Regions from separate parts of the Arthrobacter sp. PvP103 genome, predicted to be linked through region 1. Evidence: riboswitches for the same ligand, from Rfam matches in the RefSeq annotation. Region 1 holds a riboswitch; each other region holds the start of a gene.
The links. A riboswitch is a leader RNA that binds a small molecule or an ion and turns the genes downstream of it on or off. The one in region 1 is predicted to bind cyclic di-AMP.

Region 1 (6,871 bases):
ACCTGTCCGGAACGCTGTCCGCCGGAAAGTACCCGGAAGGCAACAAGGCCAAGGCGATCGCCGCCGCCCTCCGTAAGGTTGCCGACGAGCTGGACGCTTAGGCCTCCCCATGACTTCCCAACCTGACCAGAGCACCCCCAAGCCGGCTTCAAAGCCCCGTGCCGGCGTTCCCGTGTGGCGCACCGGGAAACCGGATGCGGTGCTCGCTGCGGCTGTGGACTTTGCCCGGGCTGCGGTAGAGGGCATCGCCCCGGCCGAGCAGATCGGTCAGCACCTGGGCGCAAAGAGCGAAGGGGACCGTATTGTCACGCATCTCTTCGAGTCCCGGCTCGCCGGGTATCAGGGGTGGCAATGGTACGCCGTGATCACGCGCAATTCCCGGTCCAAGGTCATCACGGTGAACGAACTTGGCCTGCTGCCTTCGGAGGACTCCGTCCTGGCGCCCGAGTGGGTGCCGTGGGCTGAACGGGTGCGCCCGGAGGACGCCCAGGACGATGAACTGGACGCCGAGACCGTGGACGCCGTCCCGGCCGTTTTGGACGCAGGCGGGGTTGACGATGCGGACTTCGACGAGCATGCCGATGCTAACGGCGACGTCAGCGAGGCACCGGAGGAAGAGCCCGGCTCCGACCGCGAGGCCGACTAGCCAGTTGGAACCGTGGGGGACTGAGGATCTCGGAGGCCGGCGATGATGTCCACCTTCAAGTCCCTGCATATCCTCAACTACCGCCTTTGGTTTGTGGGCGCCCTGATTTCCAACATCGGGACCTGGATGCAGCGCACGGCCCAGGACTGGCTGGTCTTTGACCACCTGACAGACCACGACGCCGGGGCCATGGGTATCACCATGGCACTGCAACTGGGGCCGCAACTGTTCCTCGCACCCGTGGCCGGGCTGGTGGCTGACCGCTTTAACCGCCGCCACCTCCTGGTGACGACCCAGTCCGCCATGGCGCTGCTGAGCACGGGACTGGGGCTCCTGGTGGTCCTGGGCGCCGGCCAGCTGTGGCACGTCTACGCCTTTGCCCTTCTGCTGGGCCTTGTGTCCGCCCTCGATGCTCCTGTCAGGCAGACGTTCGTCTCGGAACTGGTGCGGGACGACTACCTGCCCAATGCGGTGGCACTCAACAGCGCATCCTTCAACGTGGCCAGGATGATTGGACCCGCGGTGGCCGGCGTGCTTACGGTGGCAGTGGGGCCGGGCTGGGTGTTCCTGATCAACACTGTGACGTTCCTGGCACTCCTGTTCAGCCTGTGGAAGATACCCGCTTCCTCTCTGCGAGTCCTTCCGCGGGCGGCTCCCGGCAAGGGACGGATCCGCGAAGGGCTGCGCTATGTGCGGTTCCGCCCGGACATCGTGGTGGTGCTTGTGGCCGTCTTCATCGTGGGCACCCTCGGGCTCAACTTCGTCCTGTTCATCGCGGCCATGGTGGGCACGGAATTCGGGCTGGATGCCAGTGCCTTCGGATTGATGAACTCCATCATGGCCATCGGCTCCGTGGCGGGGGCACTGTTGTCCGCCGGGCGGTCCAAGCCCAGGCTCCGGATCATTTTCGGGGCAGCCGGCGCCTTCGGGGTCACGTCGGGGCTGGCGGCCCTGGCGCCGAACTACTTCTGGTTCGGCGTGGCCCTGGTGCCGGTAGGCCTTTTTGCCATAACCATGATGACCAGCGCCAATGGTTACGTGCAGACCACTACGGACCCTGTGATGCGCGGCCGGGTGATGGCCCTCTACATGGCGATCTTCATGGGCGGCACACCCGTCGGCGCTCCGCTGGTGGGATGGGTGGCCAATGTTGCCGGCCCCCGCTGGTCCATGTCCGTGGCGGCGGCATCCGGGCTGCTGGCCGCGGTGATCGGCATGGTGTGGATTGTCCGGGCCAAGCAGCTGAGGCTCGGATTCAACCGCCGCGCCCGGGGACTGCGCTATTTCCGGCTGGTGTCCGCCGGGCCCGACCACGACGGCGAAGCTGAAAGAAGCGTGCGCAAAGACGAAGGCGCCGTCCGGGAGCAAAACCCGGACGACGCCGTCGAACGCTAACGCGCCTGCGCTGGCTGGTTCCTTACTTGCGCAGTTCTCCCACAACGTAGTCGATGCTGGACAGGAGAGCGGAGACGTCGTCCGGGTCGATCGCCACGAAGGTGGCGATGCGCAGCTGGTTGCGTCCCAGCTTGCGGTACGGCTCCGTGTCCACAATCCCGTTGGAGCGGAGAACCTTTGCGATGGCCGCAGCGTCGATTGAATCGTCGAAGTCGATCGTGGCGATCACGTTTGAACGGTCTTCGGCCTTGGCAACGAACGGCGTGGCGTATTCGGAGGTCTCTGCCCAGGAGTAGATGCGTCCGGCCGAGTCGGCGGTTCGGGCCGCGGCAAAGTCGAGGCCGCCGCTGGCGTTCAGCCACTGCACCTGTGCGTCCAGGGTGACCAGGGTGGCCAGCGCCGGGGTGTTGTAGGTCTGGTTGAGCCGGGAGTTGTCGATGGCAGTCTGCAGGTCCAGGAAGTCGGGGATCCACCGGCCGCTTGCCTTGATCCGTGCAGCGCGCTCCAGGGCGGCGGGGGAGAAGAGGCCCAGCCACAGGCCGCCGTCGGACGCGAAGTTTTTCTGCGGTGCGAAGTAGTACACGTCAGCCTCCGACACATCGACGTCCAAGCCGCCGGCAGCGGAGGTGGCATCGATCAGGACCAGCGATCCTTCATCCGCCCCGGCAACCCGCGTGACGGGGGCAGCGACACCTGTGGACGTCTCATTCTGGGGCCAGGCGTAAACGTCAATGCCGGCTTCCGCCTGGGCTACGGGCCGCGTACCAGGCTCGGCCTTGAGGATGGAGGATGCGTCCAGGAACGGAGCCTTGTTGGTGGCGGAGGCGAACTTGGAACCGAACTCGCCAAAGGAAAGGTGCTGGGCCTTGCTGTCCACCAGCCCGAACGCCGCGACATCCCAGAACGCGGTGGAGCCGCCCACTCCGAGGATGACTTCGTAGCCGTCCGGCGCGCGGAAGAACTCGCTCAGGCCGTTGCGGACGGACCCTACGAGGTTCTTGACCGGAGCCTGGCGGTGCGAGGTGCCAAGAAGCGTGGCGGAGGCGGCAGACAGGGCCTCGATCTGCTCGGGGCGTATCTTTGAAGGCCCGGCGCCGAACCGTCCGTCCTTGGGCAGGAGGTTGGCGGGGATAGTGATGCTGCTGTCGCTCACAATGGCTCCAATTTATCGGCGTGGACGTGGGAGAGGCCCGGCAATGCACGGGTTCCTGCTGGGGGATCCCCTATATTCTGCCTGACGCGCCAGCGGGGAACGGAACGGTATCCGTCATAGTCCAGTCACTGAGACATCCCTGAGGCGGTAGCCGCCCCGTCCCTGTGAAGCTCCGCGCCGAATTATCCGGAGTAATTCAAAATAGGCTAAGCTGGTCCCTGACGTATAGCGGGCCGCGATGCGGGCGGGCTGATGCCGCGAGGCCGTTCCCCCTAAGGCTGATCGGTGGATGCAGGTCCACTTCGCCAAGGCCAACGGGAAACGCTGCCGCGCGGTACGGTGGGACTGACGCAAGGACTGTGCTCGAGGAGCTGAGCTGGATGACGGATCTGATCGACACCACGGAGATGTATCTTCGGACAATCTTGGAGCTTGAGGAAGAGAACATCGTTGCTCTCCGTGCGCGGATTGCCGAACGGCTCCGCCACTCCGGACCCACCGTTTCGCAGACCATTGGCCGGATGGAACGCGACGGACTGGTGGTTGTTTCGGGCGACCGGCACCTTGAGCTCACCGAAACGGGCCGGAAACGGGCTACCGAAGTCATGCGCAAGCACCGCCTTGCGGAGCGGCTCCTCGCCGACGTCATCGGCCTCGACTGGGCGTATGTCCATGACGAAGCGTGCCGCTGGGAACACGTCATGAGCGAGCGGGTTGAGCGCCGCATTTTTGAGCTTCTGGACCACCCCACGGTTTCCCCATACGGCAACCCCATTCCCGGCCTGGCGGCACTCGGCGGCCAGCCCGCTCCGGCGTTTACCGACGGCGTGGTGAACCTGCTTGACGCCATGGCCGGATACGGGGTCGACTCGCGCGTTACCGTGAGCCGCCTGGCCGAGCCCATTCAGGTTGAGCCGGAGCTGCTGGTGCAGCTTGATGAAGGCGGCATCCGTCCGGGGGCATCCCTGTCCTTGGAGCGCGTGGGGGAGTACATCTCGGTGCGCGTACCCGAGATCGAAGGTGCACTGGAGCTGCCGCCCGAAGTGGCAGCTCACGTATTTGTTACGGTCCGCTAACCGCGCACCTTGTAGGACCACCTACAACGCACTGAGACGCAGATAACGGAATTATTACCGCGCTGATTAATCACCTATAGTTGAGGACTAGCGCCGATACTAAAGCGTTACCTGATCCGAAGCCGAGCTCTGCCAGCGGATCACGGTACGAATCACCTCCTGGCAGAGGCGGGGGAACCACAACCGGCCGTTGCAAGACGGCCTTGGGGTGAAGTCCGTCAGCGGCAAAGCACCTCCGACGAAGGATTCCTTTGGGATACCCCTGTGTCGGATGCCTTGCATTGGCGGACCGGGTCTTTGATCTCTCTGACCCGAATCCGACAGCTAACTCCGCAGGCTTCCCAGAGAGGATAATTCTTGACCACGCAGACCGTCAGGGGCCGCCGCAGGGCGACCGGTCCCGCTTCGGAGTACCCCGTGGCCGAAGCCGTAATGACGGTCAGGCCGCGCGACGCACACCGTGATGCGCGCCGGCGCCGGAGCCTGTTCAGCCAGGTGACGGACTTTGCCTCGGCGAGCGGCGTGGGTCAGAAGGCAGGCATTGCGCTAGCCGCCACCGGACTGGTCCTCACCGTGACCGTCCCGTCAACCAGCCCCATGGTCGCCACGTCAGACACGGCAAATACCGCCGCCGCATCAGTCGCGGCCCAGCCGGAGGTCTCCGCGGCCGCCAGCGCCAAGATCGATTTCAACCGGACCACCGTAGCCACCAAGGGGGATCCGGACGGCAAGCTCAAGCAGTTGCTGAGCGCGCAGTCAGCCGGAACCATCACCCGCGCGGCATCCACCGGCAGCCTGGGCGCGCCGCTGGAACAGATGGTCACCGCATCACCTTTCGGCTTCCGGGTCAGCCCGATCACGGGCGGAGCCGGCGAGTTCCACCGCGGCCAGGACTACGCGGCCCAGTGCGGCACGAGCGTTTTTGCTGCCGCCAGCGGAACCGTGACCTTCTCCGGCTGGCACCCCTACGGCGGTGGAAACCGTGTGGTGATTGACCACGGCAACGGCCTGGAAACCACGTACAACCACCTCTCGTCGTCCAGTGTCCAGGTCGGCCAGAAGGTCAACCGCGGCGATGTGGTGGCGCTCAGCGGGACCACCGGCGCCTCCACCGGCTGCCACCTCCATTTCGAAGTGATGGTCAACGGCGAAGTCGTCGACCCGCTCGGCTGGCTCTGATCCAAACGATGGGTCACTCTCGCATCCCTGTGACATGCCGTGACCTGAATGTGACATTCGTTCGGAATTCCTGTACCGTTTAGAGCACGCCAACTTTTCCGAAGTTGGCGCTCTTGAGTGGATTGCCTAACTCTGCCACCGCTCAAGGTCCGTTCGCATTACATCGTCTGGCAGAGGCGGGGGAACCAATTTTGGTCTTCGCAAGAAGACCTTGGGGTTAAGTCGCAACGCTTCCCAGGAAGCCGAGCGGCCGGGTGACTCCCATCCGAATCCGACAGCTCACCTCGTAGGCATTGGGAGAGGCTACCTTCGTGTCTACACGTCACAATTCTGCGCGCCACCGCGCGCAAACGGTTCGTACGAACCCGTTGAACTCCGTGTCCAGGGCTGTTACTGCCAACGCCGGGACCGTAGGTCGCCAGGCGGCTGTCATTGCAGCTGCTTCCGGACTGATCCTTAGTGTTGGGATGCCGGCAAACGCCGCCGATACCAACCTGGGCGTTTCCGCTTCGACGGAGTCCGGCTCACAGTCGGCCCAGCTGACCGTAACTGCAGAACCGACAGCGACTGTTTCCTTCGAGCGTCCGGCAGTGACCACGAAGGCAGCGCCCAAGGTTGAAACCGTTCGGGCACAGTCCACCGGTACGGACGCCAGCGAGACCTCCACTGAGGCTGCCGGAGAGGCCAAGGCAAGCAAGCTTGCTGACGCCGCATCTTCCGCAGCAGCATCGGGCCTCGCTGCTATCGCTTACACCGGTATCGGCAGCCCGTACGTCTGGGGCGGCACCACTCCCAGCGGTTGGGACTGCTCAGGCTTCACCCAGTGGGTTTACGCGCAGGCCGGCATCAGCATCCCCCGCACCAACGCATGGACAGCCATGACGCCTACCGCCACACCGGCGCCGGGCGATCTTGTCATGCAAAACGGCGGCGCCCACGTTGGCATCTACGTCGGCAACGGCATGATGATCAGCGCGCTCAACCCCTCGCAGGGCACTCTCCTGCACGCTGTGTCCGCCACGGGCACTTCTGCGTTCTACACGCTTCGCTAAAACACGCGCTTCCCTTCGCTGAAGCGCGCGTTCTTCGCTAAAAACCCTGTTCGGGCCGTTCCGGCTTACCCCCAAGATGCCGGAGCGTCCAAAAACCGCGGCCTGCCATGCAGTCTGAGGAAAACGAAAGAGAGAACTAATGACTACACGTGCCATCGCACGGCATCGCGCCGAGGTTACTAAGACCAACTCGCTTGCTGTCATTGCCAAGGCCGTCGGCGACAACGCCGGTGGCATGGGCCGTCAGGCTGCGGTTATCGCTGCTGCCTCCGGTCTGGTCCTGACGAGCGGTATCGCAGCCAACGCTGCCGACACCAATGTTCAGCGCGAAGCAACCTCTGCTTCCACCCTGGAAGTCCAGTCTTCCGCT
Region 2 (6,871 bases), 2.9 Mb from region 1:
TCAGCAGTGATTGGCATGAACGAGGCTGAAGACAATCGTTGCCTCATGGGAAAGGAATCATGCGCAGAGCACTGGCTGCCATGTTGCTCGTACTGCTCGGCCTGGTAAGCGGTTCAGCCGCCGCCCGCGCCGAGCCGCCGGTGGAGATCGTGGTGGAAGACGGTGCCGGCGTCCTGGACCGCAACCGCCTGATCCCGGCCGTGGAAGCCATGGACTTCTACGAACCCACCCGGGTTGCCGTGTTCACGTACCGGGGCTCGGCGGAGGACAACCTAAACGAAGAAGTCCTTCGCTTCGCCCGGGCGCAACATCCGGAATGGATCAGCGGGGACGGCCAGAAATGGGCGGACGGTTTGTTCATCTTCGCGGTGGACCCGGTGGGACGCCATGTGGGCACCTACATGGGCGAGGACCGCAAGGTTTCCCTGGAACAGCGCGAGGACATCCAGAACGCCTCCAAGGATTTGCTGCGCGATGCCCAGTGGACCGACGGAACCATCGCCGGCATCCGGCGCGGGGCGGAGCTGATCAACCAGCCCTGGTACCGGTCCACGGCATTTCTGGTGACGGCATGGAGCTCCGCCGCCGCGGCCGTCCTCGGTGCCGCGGCATGGTCGGTCGTGCGGTGGCGCACCAGGGCCGCCAGCCGCAAGGAGCTCGCCCGCGGGGACGCCAGCTACTCCAGCGTCAGCATGGATCTCCAGGTCACCGAGCTCAACGCCGGCACCATCCCGGAGTCCTCCCGGTACGGCAGCACCGTCCTCGAGAAGCACCGCACCTTCCTGGCAAAGTACAAAACCGCCACGGAGCTGGCCAACCGGGCGCACGCGCTCACTCCACGTGCCATGAGCCGGCGGCCGAACCTCAGGCTGGTGCGGGATTTTGCCGACGCCTCCGCTGAACTGGATGCCCTGGATGACGTCATTGCGGACACCAACGCATTGCTCAACCGCGGATCTGCGTGGGCATCTGCCTGGGACCGGCAACTGGCACCGTTCCGCAGTGACCTGGCAGCCCTGGAACAAATGCTCAGCAAGCGGCACGCCGCGGGCGACTCGGCGACTGCCGCGGCACTGCGGTCCTTCCGCGACGAGAGCCACCGGGACATTGAGAGGTGGTCGGCTGAACTCGCCGAGGGCACCATGAGCCCTGAAACGGCCTTGGACCGGCTACGGGATGCCCGGACGCACCTGACCGAACTGCTGAAAAACCACGCAGACACAGTCATCGCAGGCTTCGCGAAGACCGACCGGGAGGCCAGACTGATGCGAGAGGAAATGGACAGCGCGCAGGCCGGTACAAAGGTCAAGTACGGCCGTACTTACGAACCCAGCATCCTTGGCACGGTCTATCCGTCGTACTACTTCTTCTCAGTCCCCGCCTTCAACACCGGGTTCAGCACCGGGGTGGGGAGCGTCAGCACGGCCCGCGGCGGTGGCGGCACCACCGGCTACGGCGGCAGCGGAGGCAGTTTCTCCGGGTCCGGGAGTTCGTCCAGTTTCTAGGCACGGTTCAAGGCCCCGAACTGCCGGCGGTGCGGCCGCTGCGGCCCGCCACCGGGTCTCGACAAGGATCCCGGATCGGAGGAAGCTGAGCATCGTAAAGCGATCACTACATCGGTTCGCCGCATCGATTCAGACCAGGCAAACCGACTCCGCTGTCCGGTCGCGCACGCGGGTCCGGACAGCCCCATCCGCAACTCCGATTGATGGAGAGAGCCATGACCACGAACGTTGTCGCTCAACTCGCAGTAAAGTCGCACAATTCTCCGGACGAAAAGCGCCGCCCGGACAAGACGGAAGTGGATCTTGTATCCGTCGACGCCTACACCATCGGAAGATTCAAGTTTGAACCCGGCTGGCGTTGGTCCGAGTGCATCAAGCCCGTCGTCCAGACCGATTCGTGCCAGCTCAGCCACGTTGGTTTCTGCGTTTCCGGCAAGCTCACGGTCCAGACTTCTGACGGCAGCCAGATCACCATCGCCGCTGATGACTCCTACAGCATCCCGCCAGGGCATGATGCATGGGTTGAGGGAGACGAGCCCTTTACGGGCATCGAGTTCGTCAGCGCCGCAGTGTTCGCCAAGGCCGCCGAATAGCAGCCAGGCGGCGTCTGGCAGCCCAGGTGCACAGCAGCTTCCCTACTGCGGGTGGATCCTGTCCACAATGAAATCCCCGCCGGGAATGACCGTGGTTTCATGGCCGTCGTCGAAACGCACCACGTAGGGCGGCGCTCCGTCAGCGCCATGGACCTCAATGATCTGGCCGTGCCGCTCCGCCGATCCGACCGTCTTGCCCCGGATAGTGATCCGGTCTCCCTGGGTTGCCTTCATGGCAATCACCTCCAAGAACCAGAGTACGAGTGTCGGGGCAGGGATAACAGGGCCGTTCCGCACTGGCAGGACGGGGGTTTCAGGCCGGGCGCCTATGCGGCGCCGGCCGGCATCTGGCGCTGGTGGCCGCCTGGCAGGAGTATTGGGATACAACGGATCTTGACCCTGGCACGGGACCGAGGGGGGAGCTGCTATGGCGGAGGAGAAACCGACCAGCTGGTGGGCTACGCTGCCCGGTCTGCTGACCGCCGCCGCAGCGGTGATCACCGCTGTGACGGGGCTGCTGCTCGGCCTGGGGCAGCTTGGGATGTTCGACGCCGGCAAGCCCGCAGCTTCAACGGCAGGCTCCTCCGCCGCCGGCGCGTCCTCACAACCGGACGGCACCGTGCCGCCGTCGGGTGCCGGGTCCGGCGCCGCTAACAGCCCGGAATGGGCCGTGGCCCTGCCCGCCGAACGCCGCTACCGGGCTGCCGACGTCGAATACGAAATTCTCGGTGCCCGTGCCCGCCCTGATGTGTCCGGCAAGATCGCGGTGACGTTTATGCTCAGATGCACCAACCACGGCAGGTACGACATCAACTTCTGGGACTCAACATTCAGGCTGAACGCGAGCGGGGTGAGCCACTCCCCCGATTCCGGCCTGAACGAGCTGGTGGCTGGCGATGCAAGCAAATCGGGCGATGTCCGCTTCACTATCCCGGCGGACACGCGCGATGCGGTCCTTCGCATCAAATTCGCAGAGGGCGAGGGCACGGTTCAGATCGAGATATCCCCGCCCTGAAACCCCGGGCGGATACGTGGCGACGGGGAAGGCCGGTGACCGGCTGCCCCCAAGGCAGCAGATCACCGGCCTGTCCTCCTGTTCCCTGCCCCCGGCGAGAACGGGACGGAAGGCTAGGCTCCGGCGCGGACGAAAGTCACGCCGCCGGTGGCCGTCAGCCAGGACAACGGGTGCGTGACGGTGGCGTTGACGCCGTTCATGCCGCCGCTGATCACCTGTCCGTCGCCGACGTAGATGCCCACGTGGCCGGACTGCACCACCATGTCGCCGGGCTGGGGTTCCCCCACCACTGAGCCGTAGTTCATGAACTGCATGGGTCCCAGGTCGCCGACGGGAATGCCTGCGGAGCCAAGTGCCTTTTCCACCATGGCGGTGCAGTCCTGGGTGATGCCCAGTTGGGCATAGGCGGCAGAAACCATGGCGTCATTGACGCCGCCGGCAGCCGGGGCAGGGGCGGGCGCAGCCGCCTGGACCTGGACGGAAACGGCAGGGGCCGCCGGCGTCGCGGCCGGTGCCGGAGCTGCCGCCGGGGCCGCCGCTTCTGCCGGGGCGGGCTCTGCAACCGGCACTTCGACCGGAGCGGGGGTGGTGCTGACGTCCGGCCGCTCGAAGCTGATCCTGACGTGGGAGTCCGCGCTGAGCGGGGCACCCACCTGGGCCTGGGCATCGAGGCCGGATGCCGGTGCCGAGTCGCGTTCCGCGGGAGCCTCGGCGGCCTGCGCAGCCATCCCGCTGGACAGGACCAGGCCCGAAGCCGCCGCAATTACCGCGGCCTGGCGGCCAACCTTGCTCCTGCCGCGGGCCGTTGGGAACCCGGAGCGCCCTGCAGGCGCTGTTGACGGATGATGAGCGGGCAGTTTGCGTGAAGACATGAAGTAACCTCTCCCGATGCCTGCGAGGTTAGCTGTCGGATTCGGATGGGAGACACCCGGCCGCAGTTGCCATCCGCTCAGCGGACGGCGTGCGGCTTCACCCCGAAGACCTGCACAAGAATCCTGCAGGCCAAAAGTGGTTTCCCCGTCCCTGCCGGATGGTTTCGATCGGATCCCGGACCGCGGCAGGGTTAGGCAATCCGCCCGGGAGTGCCCGTATCTGAGATAACCGGCACCGTTCCACCGTACGCGTGCCTCTCGGGCGATGTCACATTTGAGTAACGCGCTGCCGGACCAAGGGCGGGATGCAGATTTCGGCTGCTGTGTACTCGGGTACTGCGGCAATCAAAGTCGAGTGTTTTGCCTTGGCGCCGCGAGGCGTAGTCTACGTGCATGTTCTTGCGGGGGGACTCACACGCTTGGAGGCATCATGCGTTGGTCGAATCAGCCTGTCCGCAAGCCCGCGCGTTGCGTGGCGGATCCCCCTGAACCATTGGCCGAAGGCCGGCACGGCAGGCGCTGGGTTGCAGTCCTGGGTGCTCTGCTGCTTGCTGTCAGCACAGTGGCGGGCGTGGCTGGTACTTCGAAGGCTGCGGCGCCAACCATCGTCAGCCTGACGTTCGACGACGGCCTCGGCAGCCAGTTGGCCGCGGCGCAGGAGCTGAAAGCCCACGGACTGGTGGGAACTTTCTTCATCACCACGTCCTTCGTGGGCCAGTCCGGGTTCCTCACCCAAGCAAACCTGAACACTCTCGTGGCCGACGGCAATGAGATCGGCGGCCACAGCGTGACCCACCCGGACATGACAACGCTCAGCGCAGCGGCCGCCAGCGCGGAGGCCTGCAACAGCAAGTCGACCCTCGAGGCCTGGGGCTTCACCGTCCGGAACTTCGCCTACCCCTTCGCGGCGGTGAATCAGACAGCCCAAAACGCCGTCAGCGGCTGCGGGTACAGCAGTTCCCGTGGCCTCGGCGACATCCGCTCCCCCGCCAGCTGCGCCGACTGCCCCGTCGCCGAAACGCTCCCGCCGCAGGAACCCATGGTCACCAAGGCGCCGGACCAGGTGGCCGCCACATGGACCCTGGCGGACCTGCAGGCGACAGTCACCAACGCCGAGACAACCGGCGGCTGGCTGCAGCTGACGTTCCACGAGATTGCGAACGGAACGGATCCGTCGCTGTCCATCAGCCCCGCGCTGTTCAAAGAGTTCGTCACGTGGCTGGCCGCGCGGACAGCAAACGGTACGACGTCGGTGCGTACAGTGGCGCAGGCATTGGGCCAGTCCCCCGTATCGTCACCGCCTCCCTCGCCGTCGCCTTCACCGTCGCCGACCCCGACACCCTCGCCGTCGCCGTCGCCGTCGCCAATATCGTTTGCCGACGTGCCGCCGGGCGCGGCGCTGTACACCGAGGTCAGCTGGATGGCCACCCAAGGCATTTCCGTCGGCTGGCGCGAAAGCGACGGGACTCGCACGTTCCGTCCCGGCGCTGCGGCCAGCCGGGACATGATGGCGGCGTTCTTCTACCGGTTGGCCGGCAGCCCGGCCTACACGCCGGGCGCATCGCCCTTCACGGATGTCACGCCACAGACCCCCTTCTTCAAAGAGATCTCATGGCTTGCGTCACAAGGAATCTCCACCGGCTGGACCGAGGCTGACGGCACGAGGACCTACCGGCCAACATTGGCCGTCAACCGGGATCAGGTCGCCGCTTTTGTGTACCGCTTCGCCGGAAGCCCGGCTTACACGCCGGGGGTATCTCCCTTCGCGGACATTTCCCCGCAAACCGCATTCTTCAAAGAGATCTCATGGCTTGCGTCACAAGGAATCTCCACCGGCTGGACCGAGGCTGACGGCACGAGGACCTACCGGTCCGCGTTGCCGGTCAACCGTGACCAGGTGGCTGCTTTCCTCTACCGCTACAACAACGCCTTCCCTGCGTAAGAACCCGCGTGAAGCGGAATACGTGGTGAAACACTATTGCGTGGCGATCTGCCAGCTGAGCGATCAGCCGCCGGAGGATTTCGACGTCAACACGGAGCTCCTGATCCTCGAGGGCAAGGAACTGCATGTGGCGACGTGGGACGCCGAGCCGCGGGACGGCGGCTTTGACGTCCTGGTTCTCAACGACCGTGTCAGCGCCCTCGGGTTCATGGTGGTTACAGACTGGGAGTTCCTGGAAGGCAGGGCCTACGCGGTGGTGGAGCGCCGGGCCGGCGGCTGAGCGGCGTCCGCAAGCGACAGCGCCGCCGCGCGCCTCAGCCACGGATCAGGATCCCGCACCCAGCGCTCCAGCACAGCGCGTGCCCGCATCCCCGCTTGTCCTTCCAGCGCCGCCACCAGGGGACGGACGACGTCGACGGCGAGCGGGTCCACCAGCTCACCCAGCTGCGCCTCCCGCACAAAGCCCTCGATCCGGGTGAGGTCGGAGTTGTTGAGCAGGGCCACCCGGGACTGCAGCAGGACAACCGCCGCCAGGCGGCGTTCGAAGACGGGAACCGACCACAGCTCGGTGCTAAGGGCGGTGATGTCGTCGTGCACCAGGTCACGGTGGCGGCGCAGCATGTCACGGATGGTCCCCCGCACAGCACCGACGGATGCACCGTAGAACTGAAGGCGGTCGCCCAGCCGGGCGTGCGCCTCTTCCGCCCTGAGCCAGGAACTCTCCCGCTGCAGCGAGGCATCCACGAAGTCACAGGCATCGGTCACCCGACTATTCTGTCCTAATATCGCGCGCTGGCACACGGGCACCGGTGCCCGTGTGCTGCCTGCGAGCGCGTGCCGCGGCTACGTGAGACACTCAGTCCCATGCGTGAACTGGTCGTCCTGGGAACCGCCTCGCAGGTCCCCACCCGGACCCGAAACCACAACGGCTACCTGCTTCGATG
Region 3 (6,871 bases), 150 kb from region 1:
TCGCCAGGTCCGAGTGTCCGGAAAGAAGCGGGGCGACCAGGGGAGCGAGCGCAGCGAGGTCGGTGGAAAGACTCACGTCCATGTAGGCCAGGACGGGGGACGGCGAGGCCAGCCACACGGTGCGGAGCGCGTTGCCGCGTCCTTTGGAGGTTAGCCGGACCACCGTGACCTCGCGTAGTTCCCGGGCCACTCGCTCGGCGGCCTTGAGCGTGCCGTCGGTGCTGGAATTATCCGCCACCGTAATCCGGAACGGGTAGGGAAACGTGCCGGCCAGATACCAGTGGAGTTGGCGAAGGGACTGCTCCAGGCCCTGTTCCTCGTTGTAGACCGGGATGACTACATCCAGGACGGGCGCAGCGGTTCCTGTCACGCCCGTCATCCGCGTATCTATGGGGGCCCGGCGGACGTGACCCGGCCGGAGGAACGTCGGATCGGGAGGACCCGGCCTGGGGTCGACGGCGGCCTGCGGTTGCGGGTGCAGCGGGGTTCCCGTGGCCAGGTCTGTGAGCGTCATGGTTCAACTATGGCGCCGCCGCATATGAAGAATTTAGGCCGAAGCTGTGCAGCTGCTGTGGGCCTTGCCGGGTGCGGATAAGGGCAAGGGAACCGGCGACAGTGCGCCCGCCGTCTTTGGTGGGAGCACCGCCGCCGCGGTTGGGTGCGTTATGGCGCGAGTACTTCGCAGACGTCTATGACCCTGCCCGGTCCAGAGTATCTCCGGAGTTCCGTCTGGAAGTCCCCGGCAACGGCGAAGTTGAAGTTGCCCGATACGAGGACGACGCCGGAAACGTCAGGTCCGGTCTTGTCAGTATCGGCGAATGAAAGGAGGTTCCTGCCGGTCGACTTGAATTCGACGCTGGTGGGATCTTCGGCATTTGGCACAAATTGGATGTGTGAGGCGCCCGTGATGACGTAACTTACGGTCTTACCGTTTGCAGTTAGGGTCACGTTGAGGTTCGGGGCTATTGAAATGACTCTGTCACCCGGGATGACGATGTCCTTTACGCGGCCAGTTACGGTGGCCTCGATGTCGAAGCCACCGGCGGCTTGGCCGCAGTGGAAGACGTAATTGGTCTGAAGCGGTGGCTGCGGCGGGCCCGAAGGGGCGGCGGCGGCCGGAGCGGCGGCCGCGAAGATTGAGGCCAGAACGGCCGTCGGAACTAACCATTTTTTCATTCTTGTGCTCCCTGCATCTTGATGACGGCGCTGGGGCCGGCAGCCGCTGGGAAGACAATTGAAAGCGGCGGCGACCAACAGTCACTCGTCGACCTTGTGAAAACCTTGTGGACCCGAAACGGGGCGCGAAGGTCCCCGGGGGTCCAGGAGGAAGCAAGAACGCCAAGACGGCCGGAGGCCCCGAATCCAAGCATGGATTCGGGGCCTCCGGCGTTGCGAACCAAGGTGGCTACAGGTGCCGGTCTAGTACCAGTTGTTGGCGTAGTGGAAGTCCAGGGCGCCGCAGGGGGAGCCGTACCGTTCCTTCACGTAGTTCAAGCCCCAGTTGATCTGGGTGCGGAAGTTGGTCAGGTAGTCGGACCCGGCGCTGGCCATCTTTTCGGCCGGCAGCGACTGGACAATGCCGTACGCGCCGCTGCTGGCGTTCGTGGCAGTGGTCTTCCAATCCGATTCCTTGGTCCACAGCGTGGTGAGGCACTGCATCTGGTCAGCCGCCCAGCCGTACGTTCCAAGCTGGGAGGCTGCATACGCCTGGGCAGCTGCGGGATCGTCCACGGCTACGGGCGGCGCCGGGGCAGGAGCCGGTTGGGGAGCCGCGGCAGGTGCAGGAGCGGGGGCGGCTGCAGGCGCTTCCGGTGCCGTCTCCTCCGACGGCTTCTCACCGGACGACTGCGCGTTCACGCTGACGGAGGACGGCGCGGGCATGGCGGAAACGAGGATTTTTTCGAACGCGAGCTTCGATTCGGCGTCGGCAGTAGTTGCGGCGCTCCCTGCGCCCGTTGCCGATGTTGCAGGGCCGACGGGTTCGGAAGCCTGGCCGGCGGCGCCGACACCAATCAGCACGGCGCAAGCGGTGGTTACTACTGCGGCCCGGCGGCCGGAGCCCTGCAGGCTGGCAGCGAACCGGGACAGCGGGGACACCTTGGCGGCTGGTTCGGCGCGGTGGCGTGAGCGTTGCGCAGGCGCTGCGGACTTGCGGGAAGCGGGCTCAGGACGTACTTCTGGCGTGGATTTAGTCATGGTTGCCTCTCGATGCCGGCGGAGTTAGCTGTCGGGTTCGGATGAGGTCATCCGGCCGCACGGAACTTCACGTGTCGGCTTCACCCCAAGGGCGGCTATGCAGAATGCCCGGAGACCTGGGTCCCCCGCCTCTGCCTGATCATGAGGAAATCCGGGTAGCGGCAGAGTTTGGCGTCCATCCGGATATGCGGCCGGAACGGTGGCCGCACTCTAAAAACCGTACAGGAGTCCGGCGCTTAAGTCACATTTCGGTAACGAGGGTCACGACGGCGGCGCGTTGGCTTGCGCGTTCGCCGAAGCCGGAAGCGGGTTTGCGGTGCCGCTAGGCTTCCGGTAATTCCCCCGGGAGCCGCAGGGCAAACTCGGTGCGTCCCGGGCGTGAATTGACCTCCACGGTTCCGCCGTGCGCCTCCACGATCGACTGCACGATCGACAGGCCCAGGCCACTCGTGCCCTCGGCAGCCGCAGCGCGCGTGCCGCCGGAACCAGAAGCAGAACCTCCCGGACTGGTTCGCGCCGCATCCGCCCGGGCAAAGCGGGCGAAAACCCGGTCCACAAACTCCGGCGGGATCCCGGCACCGTTGTCCGTTACGGTCACCACGGCGCTGCCGTCGGCTGACCGCATCACTCCAGTGACCACGGTAGTGCCCGGTTCCGTGTGCTTGCGGGCATTGGAGAGCAGGTTGGCGATCACCTGGTGCAGCTGCCTGGCATCCCCGCGGACCACCACGGGCTCTTCCGGAAGCTCCAGCTGCCAGATGCGGTCCGGTGCCATGACCTTCTCGTCGCTGACGGTTTCCACCGCAAGCTGCGTCAGGTCCACATCGCTGATCTTTAGCGGCTGGCCTTCGTCCAACCGGGCCAACAGCAGGAGGTCCTCCACCAGGGTGGTCATCCGTTCAGACTGGCTCTGCACCCTGGCCAGCGACTTCTGGCCGTCCGGGGTGAAGTCCTCGGTCATGCGCATGAGTTCCGTGTAGCCGCGAATGGCGGTGAGCGGCGTGCGCAGCTCGTGCGATGCGTCGGCCACGAACTGGCGCACCCTGGTTTCGCTCTGCTGGCGGGCTTCCAGCGCTTTGGAGACGTTATCCAGCATGAGGTTGAGGGCATGCCCCACACTGCCCACTTCGGTTCCGGGGTGCGCGTTCGACGGCGGCACGCGGACTGCGAGGGCCACCTCGCCGGCGTCGAGCGGCAGTTTCGAAACCTGCGTGGCGACTTCGGACAGTTGCTCGAGGGGTTTCATGGTGCGACGGATCAGCACCGTTCCGGCAAGGCCGATCAGGATCAGGCCGCCCATCGACACGATCACCATCGTCCATACCAAAGAGTTGAGCGTGTTCTGTTTTTCGTTCAGGGGGAGTCCGGTGACAATCACGTCCCCGTATGGCGCCTGGACTGCCACCAGACGGTAGGAGCCGGTGGACAGTGCCCGATCGACGGGCGTTCCGTCGGGCTGGAGTGCCAAAAGAATCTGGTTATCCTCGGGGGAGAGGGACGCCACGGTGGCGTCTTTGGCGAGGAACCCGGCGCTGCTGACATTCCCGTTATCTATGCGCGCGATGAGCGTTCCGACGCCCTGGCCCGGGCCTTCGAACCCGTCCTGCCTGCCGGACGGGTTGCTGGGCCGTGGCCGTCCTGCCTCGTTCGACAGCCGTGAGGCCTGCCCCAGCCGTTCATCGAGCTGCCTGGTCAGGAAGGAATCCATGGAGGCATAGCTGAACAGGCCGATCGCGCCGCAGATGGCCACAAGGAGTGCCATGGCCACCAGTACCAGCCGGGTGCGCAGGTGCCAGGTCGACGGATCAAGCCAGCGGCGGCGGTCTTTGCGGGTTACGCCGGAGAGTGTGGGCACCGCTCAATCCGCCGGTTTGATGACGTATCCCGCGCCGCGGACGGTGTGGATCATGGGCGGGTGGACGGCATCCACCTTTTTTCGCAGGTAGGAAATGTAGAGCTCCACGATGTTGGCCTGGCCACCGAAGTCGTAGTCCCATACGCGGTCCAGGATCTGTGCCTTGCTGACCACCCGCCTGGGGTTCTCCATGAGGTAGCGGAGGAGTTCGAACTGGGTGGCGGTCAGCTGCAGTTCCTCCCCGGCCCGGGTCACTTCGCGCGTGTCAATGTTGAGGACGAGGTCGCCCACCACGAGTTCGGCGGTGTCCATGGCGGCGACTCCGGAACGCTGGACCAGCCGGTGCAGGCGCAGGAGCACCTCTTCCATGCTGAAGGGCTTGGTGACGTAGTCGTCCCCGCCGGCCGCCAGGCCAAGGATGCGGTCCTGGACGGCGTCCTTCGCCGTCAGGAAGAGCGCGGGCACCTCCGGCGCGAAGGCGCGGATCCTGGTGAGCAGCTCGACGCCGTCGAACCCGGGGAGCATCACATCCAGCACCAGCACGTCCGGGCGGAATTCCTTGGCGAGTTTTACAGCATCCGGGCCGTCTCCGGCGACGGCAACGGACCAGCCTGCCATCCGCAGGCCCATGCTCATGAGCTCGGAGAGGCTGGGTTCGTCGTCCACCACCAGGGCACGGATGGGGGAGCCGTCCGGGTGGGTGAGCTGGGGAAGGTTGTTAGTCATGGAGTGCGAAGTGGCCATGGGACAACTCTCCGATCTGCGGTTTAGCCGGCGCTATGGGGATCCTGTGGGCCAGCTGTGAATCCCAGCCTAGCGAGCTGAACGCAGGGGCGGGCCATCCATGGGCTGCCCGGCGGGGACCGGCTGCTTTGCCGGGGTGAAACCAGCTTCGGAAAGGTCACAGCTTGGCCTCCTGCCCCGCACAGGCCCCGCACAGGAACGCTTCGGAGTCTGGAGTGGACCAAGCGCCAGGCTCAAGGAGTACACCATGAACAACCACCACAGCACGCCGGTTCCGGACAACGATTCCGACAGGACTCCGGAAGACCATCCGGTCCCTGCAGGCGGTCGTATGAACATTCCCGCTATTAGCCCCGCCAACGGCGGGCATGCTCCCGGGTGGGGAGCGCCGCCGTCGTCCGCTGCTTCCGGTTCGCTACCGGAGGCGGGATGGGGATCATCCCGGCCGTACGCCAGCTGGCGTACCCCGCCGCCTGGCGGCTTTCCGGGCGGGCCGGCGGGCCGTTCGAAGCCGTGGACCGTGAAGCGGGGGGTTGCTGCCGCCGGAGCGGCGGCTGTTCTCGCAGGCGGAGCCGGCGTGGGCATCTATGCCCTGACCTCCAGCTCTGCGGCGGCTGACGGCACGGCCGATGCAGGCGCATTGCAGGAAACATCGCCGGGCGGCCGCGGCGGTGCGCAGGGCGGCTTTGCCGGCGGCGGGATGCCGCCCCAGGGCGGCCCGGGCAACTTCGCCCCGGATGGCCTGGGCGGAATGGGCAACGGAGTATCCGCCGCCGTTCACTCCGAGTACGTGGCCCTCGAGGACGGCGCCTACGTCACCAAAGTGGAACAGCAGGGAACGGTCACCGAAGTGAACTCGGGCTCCGTGACAGTCAAGAGCACGGACGGCTTCAGCCGCACTTATGCACTCGGTTCAGATGTGGCGGTGAGCAATCTGCAACAAAGGCGTCAACAGTCCGGCGCTGCGGCCATCAGCCAACTCACCGTGGCGGACATCGTGTCCGGTGCGATGGTCAGGATCGTTGCGGGTAAGGACGGTGACAGCTTCCCGGCGGAGTCGGTCCAGCTGGTAGCCGCGACGCTCACCGGTCAGTCCAACTGAGCCGGCCGGCGGGCCCGGCGGGGCTGCGCAGGACAGAATTTTTCCGTGAAGCCCGGCCGGGGGCTGGACATGTGCAAAGCGCGGCCCTCGTATTTCAGCAATTCCATACAGGCTGAATTTTCGCATCGAAAACACGAGTTATGGAGAAGAAAATTCGGCATTCAAGAGAATCCGATCGATCGTTCTGAAAAACACCTGTTATATTATTGGCATTTCAGAATCGTGATTTGGGCCACAATGCGGGATTCTGTCTCACGATGCGGACGATAGTGTCCATTGTTACTTGCAAGTTTTCATTGTTACGTTGCACACTTCAATTGTGAACAAGAACTCAACAGCACCTGCAGCCGCAGAATCCTGGACCAGCCCACCCGCTGGCGAAGACATGCGCTGTTGTCGAATGCACGCCTAACTTTCCCATCCCGAGAAGTTTTTAGGCATTCGCCCCTAGCCCAGCGTCGGGCGCCCCTCCCCAGATCTCATTGCGGGGAAAGACAGCATTCGAGCCGCGATGACGGCCATTCACATTGAGGTAAGCATTCCATGTCAGTTGCATCTGGATACGTCCACATCTCCGTCCGAAACGCCAACAAGGGCGGCCAGCCCTCAGGCCTCCGCCAGGGATTCGGTGCCCGTCCGGCGTTCGCCCCGGCAGCCCCCGGCAACAGCTTCCCGGCACCCGGCTACGCGCCCCAGGGCTACAACCCGAACTCCTATGGCCAGCTTCGCGCTGTTCCCGCCGCCGAGGCCGCCCCGCAGACGGCCCCCACCCCTGTGATTGCACCGGCCAACGGCAGTGCCGTCCGCCCCGTCGCAAACGAAAACGTAGCCCGTGGATTTGTCCTCTACATGGGCATCGACGAGGAAACGGCGGCAGCAGCCGGAACCTCCATTGCGAAACTTGCTCAGGAAATCCGCGCCTACGCGCAGTCGCTCGTCTCCGGTGCAGAGAGCTACGCCGCGGTGGCCGTAGC

Region 2: linked by a shared signal. The riboswitch ahead of JOE41_RS01590 (NlpC/P60 family protein) and the one ahead of JOE41_RS15065 (M23 family metallopeptidase) in region 1 are both predicted to bind cyclic di-AMP.
Region 3: linked by a shared signal. The riboswitch ahead of JOE41_RS14420 (hypothetical protein) and the one ahead of JOE41_RS15065 (M23 family metallopeptidase) in region 1 are both predicted to bind cyclic di-AMP.

The regions. Positions count from the first base shown of each region.
Region 1 covers NZ_JAFIBQ010000001.1:3,253,359-3,260,229, forward strand. Annotated here, with positions in the region: gene JOE41_RS15040 (cold-shock protein) at 1-101, shown strand, start outside; gene JOE41_RS15045 (DUF3027 domain-containing protein) at 110-646, shown strand; gene JOE41_RS15050 (MFS transporter) at 692-2,041, shown strand; gene serC (phosphoserine transaminase) at 2,064-3,194, opposite strand; gene JOE41_RS15060 (metal-dependent transcriptional regulator) at 3,575-4,270, shown strand; cyclic di-AMP (ydaO/yuaA leader) riboswitch at 4,381-4,624, shown strand; gene JOE41_RS15065 (M23 family metallopeptidase) at 4,628-5,449, shown strand; cyclic di-AMP (ydaO/yuaA leader) riboswitch at 5,563-5,756, shown strand; gene JOE41_RS15070 (C40 family peptidase) at 5,917-6,501, shown strand; gene JOE41_RS15075 (NlpC/P60 family protein) at 6,641-6,871, shown strand, end outside.
Region 2 covers NZ_JAFIBQ010000001.1:340,381-347,251, forward strand. Annotated here, with positions in the region: gene JOE41_RS01570 (DUF5129 domain-containing protein) at 60-1,505, shown strand; gene JOE41_RS01575 (cupin domain-containing protein) at 1,721-2,098, shown strand; gene JOE41_RS01580 (DUF1918 domain-containing protein) at 2,141-2,332, opposite strand; gene JOE41_RS01585 (hypothetical protein) at 2,526-3,113, shown strand; gene JOE41_RS01590 (NlpC/P60 family protein) at 3,227-3,985, opposite strand; cyclic di-AMP (ydaO/yuaA leader) riboswitch at 3,989-4,165, opposite strand; gene JOE41_RS01595 (polysaccharide deacetylase family protein) at 4,416-5,927, shown strand; gene JOE41_RS01600 (hypothetical protein) at 5,953-6,207, shown strand; gene JOE41_RS01605 (DNA alkylation repair protein) at 6,174-6,692, opposite strand; gene JOE41_RS01610 (ribonuclease Z) at 6,792-6,871, shown strand, end outside.
Region 3 covers NZ_JAFIBQ010000001.1:3,105,359-3,112,229, forward strand. Annotated here, with positions in the region: gene JOE41_RS14410 (dolichyl-phosphate beta-glucosyltransferase) at 1-514, opposite strand, end outside; gene JOE41_RS14415 (hypothetical protein) at 664-1,176, opposite strand; gene JOE41_RS14420 (hypothetical protein) at 1,420-2,196, opposite strand; cyclic di-AMP (ydaO/yuaA leader) riboswitch at 2,196-2,380, opposite strand; gene JOE41_RS14425 (HAMP domain-containing sensor histidine kinase) at 2,519-4,051, opposite strand; gene JOE41_RS14430 (response regulator transcription factor) at 4,055-4,795, opposite strand; gene JOE41_RS14435 (hypothetical protein) at 5,043-5,897, shown strand; gene JOE41_RS14440 (winged helix-turn-helix domain-containing protein) at 6,441-6,871, shown strand, end outside.